Regions from separate parts of the Pedobacter cryoconitis genome, predicted to be linked through region 2. Evidence: riboswitches for the same ligand, from Rfam matches in the RefSeq annotation. Region 2 holds a riboswitch; each other region holds the start of a gene.

Region 1 (3,287 bases), 980 kb from region 2:
GTGGAAAACCAAACAGGATCAGTTGCAAAGAAATTCTTTGCCAACGTGTTTTTATGGATGTTTGTAGCGTTGAGTCTATCAACACTGGCTGCGGTTTACATGGCAAATACGCCAGAAATGTTAAGCTACCTGATCAATCAGGAAACAGGTAAAATGTCTATGATAGGTTATGTTGCTATGTTTGCTCCGCTTGGACTGGTGCTTTTAATGAGTGCAGGGCTAAGCAAGTTATCATACAGCGCTTTATTAGGCGTATTTATTCTGTATTCAGTATTGACCGGTGTCAGTCTGAGTTTCATCTTATTGATTTATACAACAAGTTCAGTAGTAGCTTGTTTTGCTGCAGCAGCAGGGATATTTGGTTTAATGGCTGTATTGGGTTATACGACCAACACCGATTTAAGTAAATTCGGATCAATCTTAATGATTGGTGTAGTAGGCCTGGTAATTGCCAGTGTAGTGAACATGTTTCTGAAAAGTTCAAGTTTTGATTATATCATGAGTTTCTTCGGTGTAGCGATTTTCACTGCATTAACTGCTTATGATGTTCAAAAACTGAAACGTATCGGTGCAGGTATTGAAGAAAACGGTGGTACTATGGCTGTTGATGACACTAAGAAATTAGCGATCATGGGTGCCTTATCTCTTTACCTTGACTTCCTGAATATCTTCATCTTCTTATTGAGAATATTCGGAGGAAGAAAATAAACCAGTATTAGTGGTTATAAAGCCGGCCAATGAAGTGCCGTCAAGAAATTAAACACTTCATGACGGCACTTCATTGGCCGGCTTTTTTTTGCTGATCTTTAATACTATTCTCAATTACATCCTTAGAAAAATACGCTAACCACACAGAACATTGTTCCGTATCATACCAATATTTGCCTGATTTTTGCAATTTTATATGCTTTAAACTCTATTTGCTTGGAAATGATTTTTCTTTGTTGCATTTTTGTATTAAGCTTATAAAGAAAGACGGAGGGATTAGACCCGACGAAGTCTTAGCAACCTGTGCTTACAAGGTGCTACATTCTACTCGAACAGTTTCGGCTATTCCTGAAAGATAAGTTAATTCGATCCGGCACCGGATTTCTGATTAGGCCTTTATATAAAATTTTCTGTCTTTAAGATACTGCATCGCATGAGTTGCTTGAATACAGACAAATGGCTACCCATCAACACAGATAATGAGCATAAGAGAAGAGCTTAAAAAACGAATACTAATCATCGATGGCGCAATGGGCACCATGATCCAACGCTATATCCTGACTGAAGAAGACTTCAGAGGAGCGCGCTTTGCGAATCATCCATGCGACGTCAAAGGAAATAATGACCTGCTGAATATTACCCGTCCTGATATCATTAAAGCTATCCATACCGAATATCTTAAAGCAGGAACAGATATCATTGAAACCAATACTTTTAGTACGCAAAGAATCTCTCTTGCGGATTATAAGATGGAAGAACTCGACTATGAAATGAGTTTTGAAGGCGCTAAAATAGCCAAAGAAGCAGTCAATGAATTCATGGCTGCAAATCCAGACCGCGTTTGCTTTGTTGCAGGTGCTGTAGGCCCGACTAACCGTACCTTGTCCATCTCACCAGATGTAAATGACCCGGGATACAGAGCCTTAACCTTTGATGAACTGGTTGACGCTTACTACAAACAAATCAGAGGATTGGTTGATGGCGGATCAGACCTGTTATTAATTGAGACCATTTTTGATACTTTAAATGCGAAGGCAGCAATCTTTGCTATCAAAAAATACGAAGAAATTATCGGGCGAAAAATTGAAATTATGATTTCCGGAACCATTACAGACGCATCAGGCAGAACACTATCCGGTCAAACTGTAGAAGCTTTCCTGAATTCAATCCTTCATGCCAACCCATTGAGCATCGGCTTTAACTGTGCACTGGGTGCAAAAGACATGAGGCCCCATATTGAAGAGCTGTCTGCCAAAGCACCCTGTTACGTATCTGCATACCCTAATGCAGGTTTACCAAACGAATTTGGAGCTTATGATGAAATGCCCAACGAAACAGCTTCATTGGTTTCAGACTTTATTCAGCATGGTTTTGTCAATATTGTGGGTGGTTGTTGTGGCACTACGCCAGAGCATATTGCAGCCATTGCCGCAAAAGCCAAAAACATTACCCCAAGACAAATACCAGAAATACCACGTTACCTTCGCCTGAGCGGACTGGAACCTGTAACCATTACGCCCGACAGCATGTTTGTCAACATTGGTGAAAGAACCAATATCACAGGCTCCCCAAAATTCTCCAAGCTAATTTTAAGTGGTGACTACGAAGCCGCACTCACCGTTGCCAGGCAACAAGTAGAAGGCGGGGCGCAAGTCATTGACGTGAACATGGACGAAGGGATGCTGGACTCTGAAGCCGCAATGACCAAATTCCTGAACCTGATTGCTTCAGAACCTGATATTTCAAAACTGCCGATCATGGTCGATTCTTCTAAATGGAGTGTCATTGAAAACGGTTTAAAATGTTTACAGGGAAAAGGGATTGTCAATTCCATTTCACTCAAAGAAGGAGAAGATAAATTCCGTGAAAGTGCCCGTAAGATTATGAATTACGGTGCAGCGATAGTGGTGATGGCCTTTGATGAAAACGGACAAGCAGATAACTTTGAACGCAGAAAAGAAATCTGTAAACGTTCTTACGACATCCTGGTAGATGAAATTGGCTTCCCGGCAGAAGATATTATTTTCGACCCGAATATCTTAACCGTAGCCACGGGTTTAGAAGAACACAATAACTATGCAGTTGATTTTATCAACGCAGCACGCTGGATTAAAGAAAACCTGCCCTATGCGAAAGTAAGCGGTGGTGTATCCAATATATCTTTCTCTTTCAGAGGAAACAATACCGTACGTGAGGCCATGCACTCTGCCTTTTTATTCCACGCTATTAAAGCCGGACTGGATATGGGAATTGTGAATTCCGGGATGCTGGAAGTTTATGAAGCTATCCCTGCCGAATTACTGGAACGCGTAGAAGACGTTTTGTTAAACCGCCGGGAAGATGCTACAGAACGCCTGGTAGACTTTGCAGAAACGGTAAAATCTAAAGGAAAAGAACTCGTTAAAGACGAAGAATGGAGAAAAGCACCCGTAGAATCCCGTCTTTCCCACTCTTTGGTTAAAGGTATTATTGAATACCTGGATGCCGATGTAGAAGAAGCAAGGCAACAATACGCCCGCCCTATTCACGTGATTGAAGGCCCGTTAATGGACGGAATGAATATCGTAGGTGACTTATTC
Region 2 (3,287 bases):
CTTTATGCCTGGCACAACATCTTCATGCAAATCTTACACTTCATAATTCCTTTTTAGTACCCATGGCCGAACCTTTAGGAGGGCAAGTTTACTGGTCAATGGAAGATTACAATATTTTACAAAAAGATAGTGAAGAAAAATTACGTGCGCTGGGTACAAAACTAGCAGAAGAACTCTCCACTTTGCCGATTAATGCCTACAGACCTGTTATAGACTTTAAATGTCAGGAAGGGCCTTTATACCGGTCTATCAATAAATTATCAGCAGACAGAGATTTAATGTTATTGGTGATGGGTACACATCGCAAGGGCTTGGGTTCATTAATTATGGGTAATCATATGCGCGAAATTATAGGTGCTGTGCCCCTGCCTGTGCTGATCGTACCAGAAAACCAAAGTTTTAAGAAGCTGGACAAGTTTGTTTTTGCAACAGATATGGAGGATAGCGATCTGAATATCATTCAGGCGCTTGCCGAATTTGCAAAACCATCTCATGCAGAGATTACATTGGCGCATATACAACATCCGGATACGCCAGAGGCAGATACTAAAAAATTAGTTACTGGTTTTCTGGAAGATGTAGCCAATAAAATAAACTACCCCAAAATTTATTACCGGGCAGTAGAACATACGCCTGTTAAAGCAGGTTTAAAATGGCTTGCAGAAAATGTGACTTGTAATGTATTCGTAATGGTACATCGCCATAAAACTTTTCTGGAACAGCTTTTTAATTTAAGCAATACACAAAAGATGGCGGCAAATACCAATTTACCGCTGCTGATCTTCCCCTGTGCAGAAAATGTTGCGCTGGGATTGAACGCAAACCTGGAATCTGGCTATCAGGAAAATATAATCGCTTCGGTGATCGGTTAGCCTGATATTTAAAAAAAGTTATAGCATAAGCAAATTTTCAATCCCAAATCAAAAGGCCATTCTTTAATCAAGGAATGGCTTTTTTTGCTGATTCATCTTTTCAAAATAGCAACCAATTGTCTGCCAAATCTCAAAATATCCTACTAATAAAATATATACTATAGATTTAGTAGTTTATTTATATATTTGCCCGACAATTAGCTGTTCATTGATTTCTAACTTATCAAGAAAGACCGAGGGAAAGGCCCTGTGAAGTCTTAGCAACCTATACACCCAAATTGTAAAAGGTGCTAACTCCTATCCACTTTAAGCGGAAAAGATAAGTGACAGATATACCCGAAAATAAATTGGTTGCTGTCATCTATTCCCTTAATTATTCCTGATAAATAGAGTTGTTCAAAGAACGTTATGCGTAATAAATTGAATTAAACACACCAATTATATAACTAGACCATTAATATGTATAAAACTTACAAATACTTATTTGGGATCCTGCTATCCTTTATAATCGTACAGACTGCTGCGGCACAAACCGCTAAAATTACCGGGGTGGTCACCGAGAAATCTAACGGGCAACCTATCCCTGGCGTGAGCGTTTCTGTTAAAGGAACAAATACTGGTACACAAACTGATGGAAATGGTAAATTCTCTATCACCGCCAAACCAAATGATATCTTAAAAATTATATCTATTGGCTATGCGGCTCAAGAACTCAAAGTAACTTCAGCAAACGCGATAGCTATACAATTAGATGAATCTTCTAATGAACTCAGTGAAGTTGTGGTTACAGCTTTGAACATCCCTAAAGAGAAAAAATCATTAGGTTATTCGGTACAGGAGTTAAAATCAAAAGATATCTCCGAAGCGAAAGAAACCAATCTGTTAAATTCCATATCTGGTAAGGTAGCAGGGGTACAGATCACCAATAGCCAGGGAGATATGGGTTCGTCCAGGATTATTATCCGTGGGGAAACTTCTATATCAGGAAACAATCAGCCACTATTTGTGATTGATGGAGTGCCAGTAGATAATTCACAAAACTTACGCTCAGACGGCTCACGTGATTTTGCGAATACGATTTCAGACATCAATTCGGAAGATATTGAATCGATGAGCGTACTGAAAGGCCCTAACGCGGCTGCCCTGTATGGCTCCCGTGCAGCGGCAGGTGTAGTATTGATTACCACTAAAAAAGGTAAAAATGCTCAAGGTTTAGGTATCAGCGTGAATTCCAATGCCACCTTTTCTACTTTGTTAACTATTCCATCTTATCAGAATTCATTCGGACAAGGTGCCAATGGCCAATTCAGTTATGTAGATGGTAAAGGCGGAGGCCTGAATGATGGCGTAGATGAAAGCTGGGGCCCAAGATTAGATGGTCATTTAATCCCACAATTCAACTCTAACGGAGTACCAGTGCCTTTTATCGCACATCCGGACAATGTACGTGACTTCTTTAAAACGGGTTACACTTTGAATAATGGAATTGCAATTTCAGGTTCAGGAGATAAATATGATTTACGTTTCTCTTACAATAACCTGGATCAGAAAGGTGTTATTCCGAACTCTTCTCAATCAAAAAACTCATTCCTGCTAAATACGACTTATAAAATAACACCAAAGCTGACTTTCAATGCCTCAGCTAATTATGTAAACACAAGTGCAAACTTACCTGGTTCAGGTGGAAAAAGAGCAAGCAGCACGATGTTGCAGTTTACCTGGTTTGGCCGTCAGGTTGATGTAGAACAACTCAAGACCTACAAAGATGCCAATGGAAAAGATATCAACTGGAACAATAGTTATTATAGTAATCCATATTTTGTTGCCTACGAAAACACAGTTGGTCAGGTTCGTAACAGACTCATTGGAAGCGCAGAACTGAACTACAAAATAATAGATGGTTTATCAGCAAACTTCAGAACAGGTAATGATTATTATACTGAACGCAGAAAAATAAAAATTGCTTATGGAACGAATGGTACTCCATTCGGTTCTTATGAAGAAGATGCTTATACTTTCAACGAGAACAATACGGAAGGAAGACTGGATTTCACCAAAAAATTAAATGCTGATTTCAACCTTGATCTCTTATTGGGTGGAAACATAAGAACAACTACTTTTGAAAACAACGACCAGAAAGCTCCTAAATTAGCGATCAATAACCTGTATACGCTTATTAATTCACGTGATCCGCTGATCTCGTCTAACATCTATAATAAACAAAGGGTATACAGTACATTTGGTTCTGCGCAACTGGGCTTCAGAAATTATGCCTATCTGAATCTTACAGCCAGAAATGACTGGTCATCAACCCTGCCCGCTCAAAATCGCTCTTATTTCTATCCTTCGGTCAATGCGAGTTTAATCCTTACCGAAGCATTTGATATCAAAAATGACGTGCTGAACTTTGCCAAA
Region 3 (3,287 bases), 2.4 Mb from region 2:
CTTTTGTAAAGTTCAGGATAATATAAGCTGGATTTTTTCCATAATCTACAGGTGATTTCAATACCAGACGATCTCCTGTTGCTTCAGAAAGAATTAACCTGTAACCTTCTGTTACATTCTTAGCTTTATCACCTTCATATAATTTCTTAAACTGGAAAGTCTGGTCTGCAGTACTTACTGACCAGAAAATACTTTGTGTTCTTGCTGGACAATCAGTAGTTCCAGGAAGCATATAAGATCCATTTCCACTGTTTGTTAATTTCCAGGTACTACCAATAAAACATTTGTACGAAGCTTCACTAAAAAGAGATTTTACGTTCATTGCAGGAACGCCATCAAAAGTGACGTCATTCAGTACCCAATTTCCAGACACATTTCCCCTTTTTAAACTAGCACCAGCAGATGCACCCTTAGGTGAACAGCCTTGTAAAACCATCAATGAACTACATAAAATGGCTGCTATAAATAATATTCTTTTCATATCTTGTATTTTCGAAAACAGCTTACACAAATCCTGCCAAAAAACCCAAAAACCTAAATTCTATGCAGACTGAAACCATTGCTATACACGCAGGAAATTTAACTCGCAGTACCACAGGGGATGTAACCGCTCCCATTAGCCTTTCCACCACATTTTTCAGAGACGAACAAGGTGGCTACCCTGGCGGACATATGTATAGCCGTGTCAGCAATCCAAACCGTTCTGCATTGGAAAAAGTAATGGCCGATCTGGAAAAAGGTGCAGATGCCTGTGCTTTTTCTTCTGGAAATACAGCTGGAATGACCCTTTTTCAGGCCTTAGCCCCCGGCAGCCATATTATCGCACCAGACGACATGTACTGGGGATTTAAAAAACAACTGCAATCTATCTTCGAAGGTATCCTGACCATAGATTTTATTGACCTGACTACCACAGCCACAATAGAAAGTTATATTCAAAGTAATACTGTGATGATCTGGGTAGAAACACCTTCAAACCCCCTGTTAAAAATCACCGATCTGGCAGCGATTTCCGTTATAGCTAAAAAACATCAGCTCATTTTTGCATGCGACAGCACATTTGCCTCTCCATGTTTCCAAAATCCAATTCTATCAGGAGCAGACATCGTGATGCATTCTTCTACTAAATATATTGGAGGCCATAGTGACGTATTGGGAGGCATCCTGATCACAGCTGCTAAAAATGAATTTTGGGATAAAATCAGGAATATTCAGCAAATCGGAGGCGCGGTACCCTCTCCTTTTGATTGCTTTTTGCTCTTAAGAAGTATCAAGACATTACCATACCGGATGCGCGGACACGCAGAGAATGGTATGGCATTAGCTAAACACCTCGCTGCACACTCAAAAGTTGAAGCCGTATATTATCCCGGCCTGCCTTCACATCCGCATCATGAAATAGCTAAAAAACAAATGAGCGCTTTCGGCGGCATGTTATCTATATTAATTAAAGGCGATGCTGAAAATGCAAAAAAGGTAGTGAATAAAGTCAAATTGTTTGCACAGGCTACAAGCCTTGGTGGCGTGGAAAGTCTGATTGAGCACAGAGCTTCTGTAGAAGGCCCCGACACCAAAACACCACAGAATTTAATTCGGATATCTGTTGGACTGGAACACATTGATGATCTGATTGCCGATCTGGAGCAGGCATTAGCCTGAATAAGCTACAAAAACAGCCTAGAATATTCAATTTAAATAGCTTAAAAACAGCGTATTAATTATTTTTCAGAATATTATTTTGGAAGTATACACAAATACACTACATTTGTAATTATATAGTGAAAGCTATTCAAGTCAACCCGTAATCTGGGTTTGATTTATAAAGAAGTGGCGAGAGACAGGCTCCGTGACCCACTGGCAACCCTCCCAAATGGAGAAGGTGCCAATTCCTGACCAGTTTGCATAGTGTATTCTGGAAAGATAAATTAAGACAAAATGAAAACTAACCACCAACTATCGCAATCAGGCGACCCTGTTTCTTACACGATCCAACACCTGCAAACTATTGCATGTATGTGTTGTTGCATCGGCTAAAAACAATCTTCCACGTAAAATTAGTTTTAGTTCAACCGGAAGGCCTTTTTTCAAAGGTATGCAATCCCTTATACGGATTCTGCAATCGCATTAAATCCCGTATCTGTCTGTAAAAATCCATTTTATCATTTTAAATCAGCGAAATCATGTCAGCTAATTATAGATTCGAAACATTACAACTTCATGCAGGTCAGGAAATTGACCCAACAACAGGTTCAAGAGCGGTGCCTATTTATCAAACTACTTCTTACGGATTTAAAAGTGCCGAACATGGTGCAAATTTATTTGCATTAAAAGAATTCGGTAATATTTACACCCGCTTAATGAACCCTACTACAGACGTTTTCGAGAAACGTGTAGCTGCACTTGAAGGCGGTGTTGCGGGACTGGCAGTAGCCTCAGGACAGGCAGCTCAGTTTATTGCCTTAAACAATATTCTGGAAGCGGGCGATAACTTTGTCTCTTCTCCTCATTTATATGGTGGTAGCTACAATCAGTTTAAAGTTGCTTTTAAACGTTTAGGTATAGAAGTAAGATTTGCTGAAAGTGATAACACACAAGATTTCGAAGCTAAAATCGATAAAAACACCAAAGCAATCTACCTGGAAAGTATTGGCAACCCATCTTTCAGTATTCCTGACTTCGAGAAGCTTTCTCTGATTGCTCAAAAATACGACCTTCCTTTAATCGTAGACAATACATTTGGTGCAGCAGGCTATTTATTCAAACCTTTAGAACATGGTGCGCACATCGTTGTACAATCTGCTACCAAATGGATTGGCGGACACGGCACAAGCATTGGTGGCGTAATTATAGATGGCGGAACCTATAACTGGGGAAATGGTAAATTCAAACAGTTTACCTCCCCTTCCGAAGGTTATCATGGCCTGGTCTTCAACGATGTCTTTGGAATTGGAAGTGACTTTGGAAATATTCAGTTTATCATCCGTGCAAGAGTAGAAGGATTAAGAGACTTCGGCCCTGCTATCTCCCCATTCAACTCCTTTCTTTTAATTCAGGGACTGGAAACTTTATCCCTGCGCGTGCAAAGACACGTTGACAATGCTTTAGCGCTGGCAACCTGGCTTGAAAACCATGAAGCCGTGAGTAAAGTATTTTATCCAGGCCTGGAAAGCAGCCCTTATCATCAAAACGCAAAGAAATATTTAAAGAACGGATTTGGCGCAGTGCTCTCATTCGAACTCCACGGTGGCAAAGAACAAGCAGTACAGTTTGTAAATGAACTGCAGCTC

What was found. A riboswitch is a leader RNA that binds a small molecule or an ion and turns the genes downstream of it on or off. The one in region 2 is predicted to bind S-adenosylmethionine.
Region 1: it holds a riboswitch for S-adenosylmethionine, as region 2 does, so the genes downstream of both, metH (methionine synthase) here and AY601_RS18475 (SusC/RagA family TonB-linked outer membrane protein) in region 2, are expected to answer to the same signal.
Region 3: it holds a riboswitch for S-adenosylmethionine, as region 2 does, so the genes downstream of both, AY601_RS08440 (O-acetylhomoserine aminocarboxypropyltransferase/cysteine synthase family protein) here and AY601_RS18475 (SusC/RagA family TonB-linked outer membrane protein) in region 2, are expected to answer to the same signal.

The regions. Positions count from the first base shown of each region.
Region 1 covers NZ_CP014504.1:5,400,768-5,404,054, reverse strand. The annotation lists gene AY601_RS22940 (Bax inhibitor-1/YccA family protein) at 1-708, shown strand, start outside; SAM riboswitch class I at 961-1,070, shown strand; gene metH (methionine synthase) at 1,188-3,287, shown strand, end outside.
Region 2 covers NZ_CP014504.1:4,420,400-4,423,686, forward strand. The annotation lists gene AY601_RS18470 (universal stress protein) at 1-872, shown strand, start outside; SAM riboswitch class I at 1,090-1,198, shown strand; gene AY601_RS18475 (SusC/RagA family TonB-linked outer membrane protein) at 1,332-3,287, shown strand, end outside.
Region 3 covers NZ_CP014504.1:1,974,453-1,977,739, forward strand. The annotation lists gene AY601_RS08430 (lipocalin family protein) at 1-481, opposite strand, end outside; gene AY601_RS08435 (trans-sulfuration enzyme family protein) at 544-1,659, shown strand; SAM riboswitch class I at 1,815-1,927, shown strand; gene AY601_RS08440 (O-acetylhomoserine aminocarboxypropyltransferase/cysteine synthase family protein) at 2,181-3,287, shown strand, end outside.